One region of the Micromonospora sp. NPDC002389 genome, then DNA from elsewhere that is predicted to be linked to it. Evidence: riboswitches for the same ligand, from Rfam matches in the RefSeq annotation. Region 1 holds a riboswitch; each other region holds the start of a gene.
The links. Region 1 has a riboswitch for cyclic di-AMP ahead of ABT008_RS10200 (C39 family peptidase). Riboswitches for the same ligand answer to the same signal wherever they lie in the genome.
Positions count from the first base shown of each region.

Region 2: it holds a riboswitch for cyclic di-AMP, as region 1 does, so the genes downstream of both, ABT008_RS12835 (coiled-coil domain-containing protein) here and ABT008_RS10200 (C39 family peptidase) in region 1, are expected to answer to the same signal.
Region 3: it holds a riboswitch for cyclic di-AMP, as region 1 does, so the genes downstream of both, ABT008_RS19775 (NlpC/P60 family protein) here and ABT008_RS10200 (C39 family peptidase) in region 1, are expected to answer to the same signal.
Region 4: it holds a riboswitch for cyclic di-AMP, as region 1 does, so the genes downstream of both, ABT008_RS23380 (coiled-coil domain-containing protein) here and ABT008_RS10200 (C39 family peptidase) in region 1, are expected to answer to the same signal.

Region 1 is NZ_JBEOWP010000004.1:289,139-291,332, reverse strand. Features, by position in the region: gene ABT008_RS10205 (hypothetical protein) at 1-384, shown strand, start outside; cyclic di-AMP (ydaO/yuaA leader) riboswitch at 693-834, shown strand; gene ABT008_RS10200 (C39 family peptidase) at 1,054-1,917, shown strand; gene ABT008_RS10195 (CDP-glycerol glycerophosphotransferase family protein) at 2,024-2,194, opposite strand, start outside.
Region 2 is NZ_JBEOWP010000005.1:453,981-456,174, forward strand. Features, by position in the region: gene ABT008_RS12830 (YibE/F family protein) at 1-635, shown strand, start outside; cyclic di-AMP (ydaO/yuaA leader) riboswitch at 802-932, shown strand; gene ABT008_RS12835 (coiled-coil domain-containing protein) at 937-1,953, shown strand; gene ABT008_RS12840 (carbonic anhydrase) at 2,037-2,194, opposite strand, start outside.
Region 3 is NZ_JBEOWP010000009.1:322,257-324,450, forward strand. Features, by position in the region: gene ABT008_RS19775 (NlpC/P60 family protein) at 1-893, opposite strand, end outside; cyclic di-AMP (ydaO/yuaA leader) riboswitch at 906-1,042, opposite strand; gene ABT008_RS19780 (C40 family peptidase) at 1,222-2,194, opposite strand, start outside.
Region 4 is NZ_JBEOWP010000013.1:99,184-101,377, reverse strand. Features, by position in the region: gene ABT008_RS23385 (P-loop NTPase family protein) at 126-731, shown strand; cyclic di-AMP (ydaO/yuaA leader) riboswitch at 917-1,049, shown strand; gene ABT008_RS23380 (coiled-coil domain-containing protein) at 1,054-2,136, shown strand.

The sequences.
Region 1 (2,194 bases):
AGCGAGTACGCCGCCCGGGAGCGCTGGCTGCACCACGCGGCGATGCAGGCGCACTGGCGCGGTGACCTGTCGGCGCGGCAGCTCACCGACGTGCTGGCGCGTCGGGCCGGCTGGGATCCCCGACTGCACCCGGCCGAACAGGAGGTCGTCCTGGCCCGGGTCGTCCGCGACAACCACCGGGCCGCGTACCGGGTTGCCGCCGAGCGGGAACGGGCCGCCTGGCGGGAGGCCGAGCTGGCCACCGAAGCGGCACGGGTGCTCTCCGCCGAGGCGTACGCCGCCGCGCAGCGCCTGCGGCCGAACCTGCTCCCGGCGCCCGCCGTCACCGCCGTCGCACGTCCGGCCGCAGCGGTCCTTCGGTGGCGCCCGGCGCGCGTGGGGTGACCCGGCTCGGCGACCGGATAGTCCGGCCGGATTGGGTGAGCCCGGTCACATCCCTCGGCCAAGCGGACGCCGAGGCGCGAACCGCCCGAGACGTGATGCGATGCCCGGAGACATTGTCTGCGGGTGGTCCCCCTGTCACCGCCTGTTGCGTCGATCGCCGTCGGTCCCGTTGCGCGACGTCGCTGACCGAACGCCCGAAAATCATCGACCTGGATCATGTTTACGCAGGTCAGAGCGGGTTGGCAGGGCAATGACCGGCCAGTAGTGTCGGCCCGTCCGATGCGGTACCCGATCGCAGGAGGCGACGCCGCATCGACCCGCCTAATCGTGGTCTCACGAACCGGGGACCCACCGCACCACTGGGGTGAATCCGCGAGCCTCGGCTCGCGGTAGGGCCATCTTCCCGCCCGAACCCGTCAGCTAACCCGGTCGGCGGTGTCGGAAGGAGCTTTCCTCTCGTGCATCCCCTCGTGGTACCCCTCTTGTTCCTCCACGGCACTGCGGTGCCCGCGCTCACCGGGCCGTCAGCCGCGAGCTGACTGCGGCCACCGCCACCGCCCGGTCGACCGGGCGCAGCCCCTCGCACGGCCCGTCCGCCCACTCGGGCGGTCCTCGGCATGTCCTGTCGAGCTGACCGCCGGAGCGGTTCGCCGTGCCTCCCTGAGCCCCGTGGAGGACTCCGTGAAGCAGACCGTCACGCGCCAGCTACGCCGGCTGGCCACCGAACGCCCCTACCAGGTCGTCGCCGCCTCGGCCGCCGCGCTGGCGCTGGCCACCGGTGCCGGTGCCGTACTCGTCGGCACCGAGGACACCCCGGCCACCGCGCACACCACGACCGCCGTCGCCGAGTTGCGCGGCGACACCGCGGTCTCCCGCGCCGAGGCCCGGGTGGAGCCGACCCCGTCGACCCCGCCCAGCAGCGCGGCCCCGAGCAGCGCCGCGCCGTCGCCGTCGCCCTCGCCGAAGATCACCTCGGCGGCTCCCTCGCCGGTGGCGACCAGTGCGAAGGCCGCACCGAAGGCACCGGCGCGGAAGGTCCTGGACTACGACTTCCAGGCGCAGACCACCGGCTACTACTGCGGCCCGGCCGCGGTACGCAACGCGCTCAGCGCCGCCGGTGTCGACCGTGACCAGGACACGCTGGCCGCCCAGCTCGGCACCACGTACGCCGGCACCAACTCGGCCCAGGACACCACCCGGGTGCTCAACGCCACGGTCAAGGGCGAGCCGTACTCGACCACGATGTTGCCGGGCGGCTCGGCCAGCCCGGCGCAGATGGACCAGCTCCAGGCCGACGTGGTGGAGGCGATCACCGACGGGCGCGGTGTCGTGGTGAACGTGGCCGGCAGCGCCACCGACACCGACGGCGGCTGGCACTCCTTCCCCGGCGGCCACTACGTCGCCGTGGTGGGCTACGAGGACGACGGTCGACTGGTCAAGATCGCCGACTCGGCCGACGCCTCGTACTACTCGTACTGGATGACCACCATCGATCTCGCCCACTGGGCTGCCACCCGCGGCTACTCCTCCTGAGATGTAAGGAAGGGTCCCCTGCTAACGCCTCGTGCATAGCAGGGGACCCTTCCTAACATCCAGGGCGGCGGTGCTGGCCCTGCTCGACCCCTGGCGCTGAGACCGCTCAGGTGGCGCTGGGCAGCGCGGCGTCGGTCGTGGTCCGTGGTGCCGGGGCGGTCCAGGTCGGGTCCAGCTCCCGCCGGGCGGCGGCGAGGAACGCCTCGGCGTACGACTCGGCCGGGAAGTCGCCCAGGTAGCGCCGACGGGTCGCCCAGCGCGCCTCGGCGAGCGGATC
Region 2 (2,194 bases), on a different contig from region 1:
CCGGCTTCGGCAGCGAGGACGCCACCACGCTGTCCATGTTCCGGGGCGACGTCGACCTGCACGGCCTGCTCCTCGCCGGCATCATCATCGGCTCGCTCGGCGTGCTCGACGACGTCACGGTGACCCAGGCCGCCGCCGTGACCGAACTGCGTCACGCCAACCCGAGCTTCACCCGCCGGGAGCTGTACCGCTCGGCGACCCGGGTCGGCCGGGCCCACATCGCCTCGGTGGTGAACACCATCGTGCTGGCGTACGCGGGCGCGTCGCTGCCGCTGCTGCTCCTACTCACCGCCGACACCCGCGCGCTCGGCCAGATCGTGACCAGCGAGTTCCTCACCCAGGAGATCGTCCGCAGCGTGGTGGCCACGCTGGGGCTGGTCGCCGCCGTACCGCTGACGACCGCACTGGCCGCGCTGGTGGTCACCGCCGGACGGCGGGACACGCCGGAGCCCGGCGGGCCCGGCGGGCACGACGACGGGCCGGACGGCGACGGCCCCACTCCCCCGACTCCCCGGCCCGGCACGGACCGGACCGAGGCCCTGCACGCGCTCAGCACCGCGCGTGCGCGTGACACACTCCCCGCCACCGGATCGCGGTGGCCCGACCCGGACAGGAGCACGGACACCACATGGTGACACCCCGCAGCGTGACCGCCCCTGCCGACACGGTTCGTGCCCGTGTCGTTGGTCACTCATCGCGATTACGAAATGACGTATCTAGCCGGGTTCGGGGCGTAGATACCGACATCGACCGTCGGGTAACCTCACTGCCGGTCACCGCCGAAGGCGCGCACCGGCGCCTGCGGTGCCACCGCCCAATCGCCGTGAGGCGAGCCGGGGACCCAGGTAGGTGGGGTGAATCCGCGTCAGCGGTAGGGGCCACTTCCGTTCCGAACCCGTCAGCTAACCCGGTCGGCGGTCGATGGAAGGGAAAGAAGTGACGGCACCCCTACGCCGCTGGATGACACCCGTGGTGGCCGTGTTCGCCGCGTTCGCCGTGTTCGCCGGCCCCCTGCCGGCCATGGCCGCGCCGAACCCACCCGCGCCGGCCGAGCACGACGACGACCCGCCGATGCTCAACGACCTGATCGAGTCGGCGAACCGCGACTTCTCCAAGGCCAAGAACCAACTGGACAAGTCCAAGAAGCGGCAGCTCAAGCTCGATCTCGAACTGCGCCGCGCAGAGGCCGACCTGGAAGCGCTCAGGCCGCAGGTCGCCGAGATCGCGACGCAGTCGTACCGGACCGGCCGAGTGGGCGCGATAGCGATGTTGTTGCAGAGCAACGCGCCGGACTCGTTCATGGACCGGGCCTCCGCCCTCGACGAGTTGAACCTGTTCAACGACAAGAAGCTGGGCGAGGTCAACACCGTCAGGGAGCGCGCCGACCGGGCCAAGCTCGCGTCCGACGCCGAGGTGCGCGAACAGCAGAAGCTGACCAACGACATGGCGCGCAAGAAGACCGAGGCGGAGAAGTCACTCCGCCTGGTCGGTGGCGAGAGCCTGACCGGCGGCCTGGTGGCCGCGACCTCGCCGGTCGCCCGGGTCGCGCCGAACCGCGCGTCCGACGGGAGTTGGAAGCCGGAGTCGTGCAACCAGAACGACCCGACCACGTCGGGCTGCATCACGCCGCGCACGCTGCACATGTACAAAGAGGTCAAGCGCGCCGGCTTCAACCGCTTCGTCGGTTGCTGGCGGCCCGGTGACAAGTTCGAGCACCCCAAGGGCCGGGCGTGTGACTGGTCGTTGCAGAACAGCGGGTTCAGCCCCTGGCACAACAACGACACCCGGATCTACGGCAACAACCTGGCGGCCTTCCTGGTCCGCAACGCCGACCGGCTCGGCATCTACTACGTGATCTGGAACCGGCAGATCTGGTTCCCGACCGAGAACAGGTGGCGGTCCTACAGCGGCCCGTCCAACCACACGGACCACGTGCACGTGTCGCTGTACTGAGCACCGTCCGGGTGACCTGCGAGGGCCGCTCCGCCGTCTGGCGGAGCGGCCCTCGTCGTCCGTGTCGGTGACAATCCGGCGGGTCAGCCCACGGGCGTGACCACACCCGCCATCTCGGCGGGCTCCGCCGCGACGGTCCGCACCTCACCGGCGGCCAGCCGGTACGACATGCCCACCACCGCGCACCCGCCTGCGGCCACCTCGGCGGCCAGCGCCTCGGAGGACTCCAGCATCGCCTCGA
Region 3 (2,194 bases), on a different contig from region 1:
CCCGGGCGCAGGTCGCCGCGACCGACCGAGGCCGTGACCTGCCGCTGCCGCGCCGCGTTGTGCGGCAGCGCCACTCCGGCCCGCGCCCACGCGGCCAGCATCAACCCCGAGCAGTCGTACGCGTGCGGCCCCTCGGCGCCCCACGAGTACGGCTTACCGATCTGGGCGCACGCGAAGGTGACCGCCTCACCGGCCGGGCCACCCGGGTAGGTGGCCGGACAGGGCGCCGGCCGCAACGGACCACCACCCCCGTCGTCGTACGCGCGCAGCCGCAACCGTTGCAGCCGCTCGATCTCGGTGTCGATCTGCCGCCGCTTCGCGGCCAGGTCGGCCTCGGTGCGGGTCAGCTCGGCGGTGGTGCGGTCCAGTCCGGCTCGGGCGGCGGCGAGTTCGTCACGCAGTTCGCGCGCCTGGCGTACGTCCTCCTGCTGGAAGCGGGCGTACCGGTCGAGCAGGCCGAGCTGGGCGACGACCTCGCTCGGCGACCGGCTGCCCAGCAGCGTGTTCACGGCGCGGACCGGCTCGCCCCGGTACGCCCGCGCGGCCAGCGCGCCGACCCGCTTCATCGCCTCGTCCACCTGCTGTTGCAGTGGGGCGATGCGGGCGGTCAGGGCGTCCGCCTCCCGGCGGGTGCCGGCCAGGTCCTGTCGGGTCGCGTTGTGTCGTTCGATGACGGCTTCGAGCCGGTTCCAGTCCTCGTCGATCTGGCGCTCGATGTCGTCGACCGTGGGGTCGGCGTGGGCCGCCGTCGCGCCGCCGGTCAGCAGAACGGCGGTCGCGGCGAGTGCGGCGAGTGCGGTGGTGCAGCGGTACCAGCGGGATCGCGGCGCATCCGTCGTCGGGCCGGGCTTCGCCGACCGGTACGACGGAGGCCGCGGGGCATGGTGTGCCACCGGGCTGCGTACTCCTTCTTCCCAGACCGCCTACCGGGTTAGCTGACGGGTTCGGGCGGGAAGGGGGCGCCCTACCGCGACCATCGCGGACTCACCCCGGGAACCTGGGTCCCCGGCTCGCTCGGACAGCGACTCGGCGGTGTCGGACCGTCACCGCCCCGGGTGGGCGGTCCTGCCAGCGGCCCGACGATTGACCAGCGTAGGGACGACCAGCGTCGATACGCAACACACCCACACCGTCACTCTCGGTGCATTAATCCGACAACGAAGAAGGCCCCCGGTCGCTTGACCGAGGGCCTTTCGTCGTTCCTGCGTACGCGCTCAGGCGTCAGCCGGGTCGGCGGAAGCCGGCGACCGGCATCGTCGTGATCGGCGAGACGTTGACCGGCTTACCGGCCCGTGGTGAGTGGACCATCGTGTTGTTGCCCAGATAGAGCCCGACGTGACTCACGTCGCTGCGGAAGAACACCAGGTCACCAGGGCGGGCCTCGGCCCGGGAGATGACCTTGCCCTCGCGCCACTGGGCGCCGGTGAAGTGGGTGAGGTGGATACCCGCCGCCTTGTACGCGTACTGGGTGAGACCGGAGCAGTCGAACGAGTTCGGCCCGGTGGCACCCCAGACGTACGGCTTGCCGACCTGCGCGCAGGCGGTCCGGATGGCCGTCCGGGCCGCGTCGCTGACCACACCGTTGATGGTCGGGCAGTTGGTGGTCTTGACCGTGGTCACCGGAAGGGACCGCTCCAGCCGCTTGATCTCGGCGTCGATCTGCTTCTTCTTCGCCGCGAGCTGCTTCTGCTTGGCCTCCTGGTCGACGATCAGCGCGTCGAGCGTGGCCTTCTGGTCGTCGTACTTCTTGCGGATCTTCATGACGCCCTCGAGCTGACGGCGCTCCTCCCAGGCCAGCCGGTCGAGGAGGGCCATCTGCTCACCGAGCTGGTCCGGCTTCGCGTTCAGCAGCACCGCGCCGAGTTCCTGCGACGGGCCGGTGATGTAGTACCGGGAGGCGAGGCCGGCGACCCGGTTCATCGCCAGCTCCGTCTCCAGCGCCAGCGGCTGGATCTTCTTCTCCAGCTTGTCGGCCTTCTCGCGGTTGACCCGCAGCTCCGAGCGCACCTTGTTGAACTGCTCGATGGTGGGTTCGAGCTGCTGCCACTGCTTGTCGATCTGGCGCTCGATCTCGTCCACCGACGGCTCGGCGTAGGCGGGCGCGGCGACCATACCGGCACCGACCGCAGCGGCGGCGACCAGGACGACCAAACGGCGAGCGACCTTGCGCAGCCCGCGCGCGGGGGTGGGGCGT
Region 4 (2,194 bases), on a different contig from region 1:
GAACGTCGTCCTCGGTGTGGGCGGGGCTGAGGGGCCTCGCTCCCCTGGGCCGGGAGACGGCTGACGGGGCGGTCGTCCAGGGTTGTGTAGCAGCTGTGATCAGCGCGCCGGATAGGGTGCCCGTCATGCCAGCACACGAACTTCGGGCGCGTCCTGTGAAGGCGAAGCGCGTGCTCATCCTCGGCGGTCCTGGCAGTGGAAAGACGACGCTTGCACGCACGTTGGCAACGCTGCTGTCCGCGCCGTGTCGCGAGTTGGACAGGCTGGCGTATGACTCTCCGGACGGTCGTAACGAGGCTCCGTTCTGGCAGTGGACACGGACCTCTGATGGTGTCCGTCGGGAACGCGCGGCCGAACTCGCCACCACTGAAACCTGGGTGGCGGAGGGTTTGTATGCCGGCTGGACCTCAGCGTTGCGCGACGCTGCCGACGTCGTCGTCTGGCTCGACTTGCCGACGCGGATGACGACCTGGCGGGTAGTGCGGCGCGCGATTGAGCACCGACTACGCGGTGGCAGTGACTGGGATGTCCGGTCAGCCGTCCGCGTAGCGCGTGGATCGCGCAGCTACCGTTCCCGACCCCTCGCGACAGCCGAGCAACTGCATGAACGGGACGGGGCCAACGGAACCCGCACGCTTGAGCAGTTCGTCAGTCTGGTCGCGGACAAGACCATCCGTTGCCGCACTGCCGCCGACGTCCGTCGCACCACCGACTGGCTGAGCAGTGCATAGCTGAAAAGCCACTCGCCGGATCGTCGCCTGGACCGTTTGGGCACTGGACAAAAAGCAACCAAAATCCGTTATGTCTGGTTTACTGGTGATCAGGGGAACACCAGGAGTCACACCGGCTGCACCAGCCCCACCAGCACCGGTAGGCTCGGACCCGGTCTCCGCCAGGCGGCACTCGACGGTGCCGGCGGTGACCGCCGCCTAATCGCCTGCCAGGGCGAACCGGGGAACCATGTTCCAGGGGTGCATCCGCGTCCAGCGGTAGGGATCTTCCGTCCCGAACCCGTCAGCTAACCCGGTCGGCGGCTGACGGAAGGACATGTGCATGCCAGCAGTGGCAACCGTGAGACCGGCCGCCCGTACGGCGGCCCTGATCGCTGCGGGGCTCGCCCTCGCCCTGGGCGCCGCGCTCGCTCCCTTCAGCGCCGCCTCCGCAGCCCCCGGTGACGTCGGCGACGAGGGCGGCACACCGGCGCTGCGCGCCCAGTTGGAGGCGGCCAGCAAGGGCTACCTCGACGCCAAGACCGCCCTGGACCGCTCGGTCGACCGGCAGAAGAAGCTGGCCGAGCAGCTCACCACGACCGAGGGTCAGCTCACCGAACGCAGCGACAAGGTAGCCGAGATCGCCGCGCAGGCGTATCGCGGCGGCCGACTCGGTGCCGCGTCGGCGCTGCTCAACAGCGGTTCCCCGGCCGGTTTCATGGACCGCGCGGCGGCGCTGGACGCGGTGGCGGCCAATGAGGAACGCGCGCTGCGGGACCTGCGGACCACCCGGGACGAGGTCAGCAAGACCAAGCAGGCCCTCGATGTCGAGGTGCAGGAGCAGCGCAAGCAGGTGGCCGTGATGGCCAAGCGCAAGGAGCAGGCCGAGCGCTCGCTGACCGTGGCCGAGGAGCGCGCCGAGCGCGCCGAGCGGGCTGCGGCACAGGAGCGGGCCAGCCGGACCCCGGCACGCGGCGGCGGTTCCAGCAGCCCCACGGCCAAGCCGGCACCGCGCAACGCCAACGGCTCCTGGCCGGCCGAGTCGTGCAGCGTCAACGACCCCACCCCGGCCAACGGCTGCATCACGCCCCGCACCCTGCACGCGCTCAACCAGGCCAAGGCGGCCGGCTTCACCCGGTACGTCTCCTGCTACCGCGCGGGCGGCTCGGGTGAGCACCCGAAGGGTCGGGCCTGCGACTTCGCGGCGCAGAAGAACGGCTTCGGCGGGGTCGCCACCGGCGGCGACCGGACGTACGGCAACAACCTGGCGGCGTTCTACGTCAACAACGCCGACCGTCTCGCCGTGCTCTACGTGATCTGGTACAAGCAGATCTGGCTGCCGAGCAGCGGCTGGCGGACGTACAGCGGCGCGCGGGGCGACCCGTCCAGCGACCACACCAACCACGTGCACCTGTCGGTGTACTGATCCACACGGCACGCCGGGTGGCCGCCCTCGCGGGTGGTCCACCCGGCGTCGTCGTTCC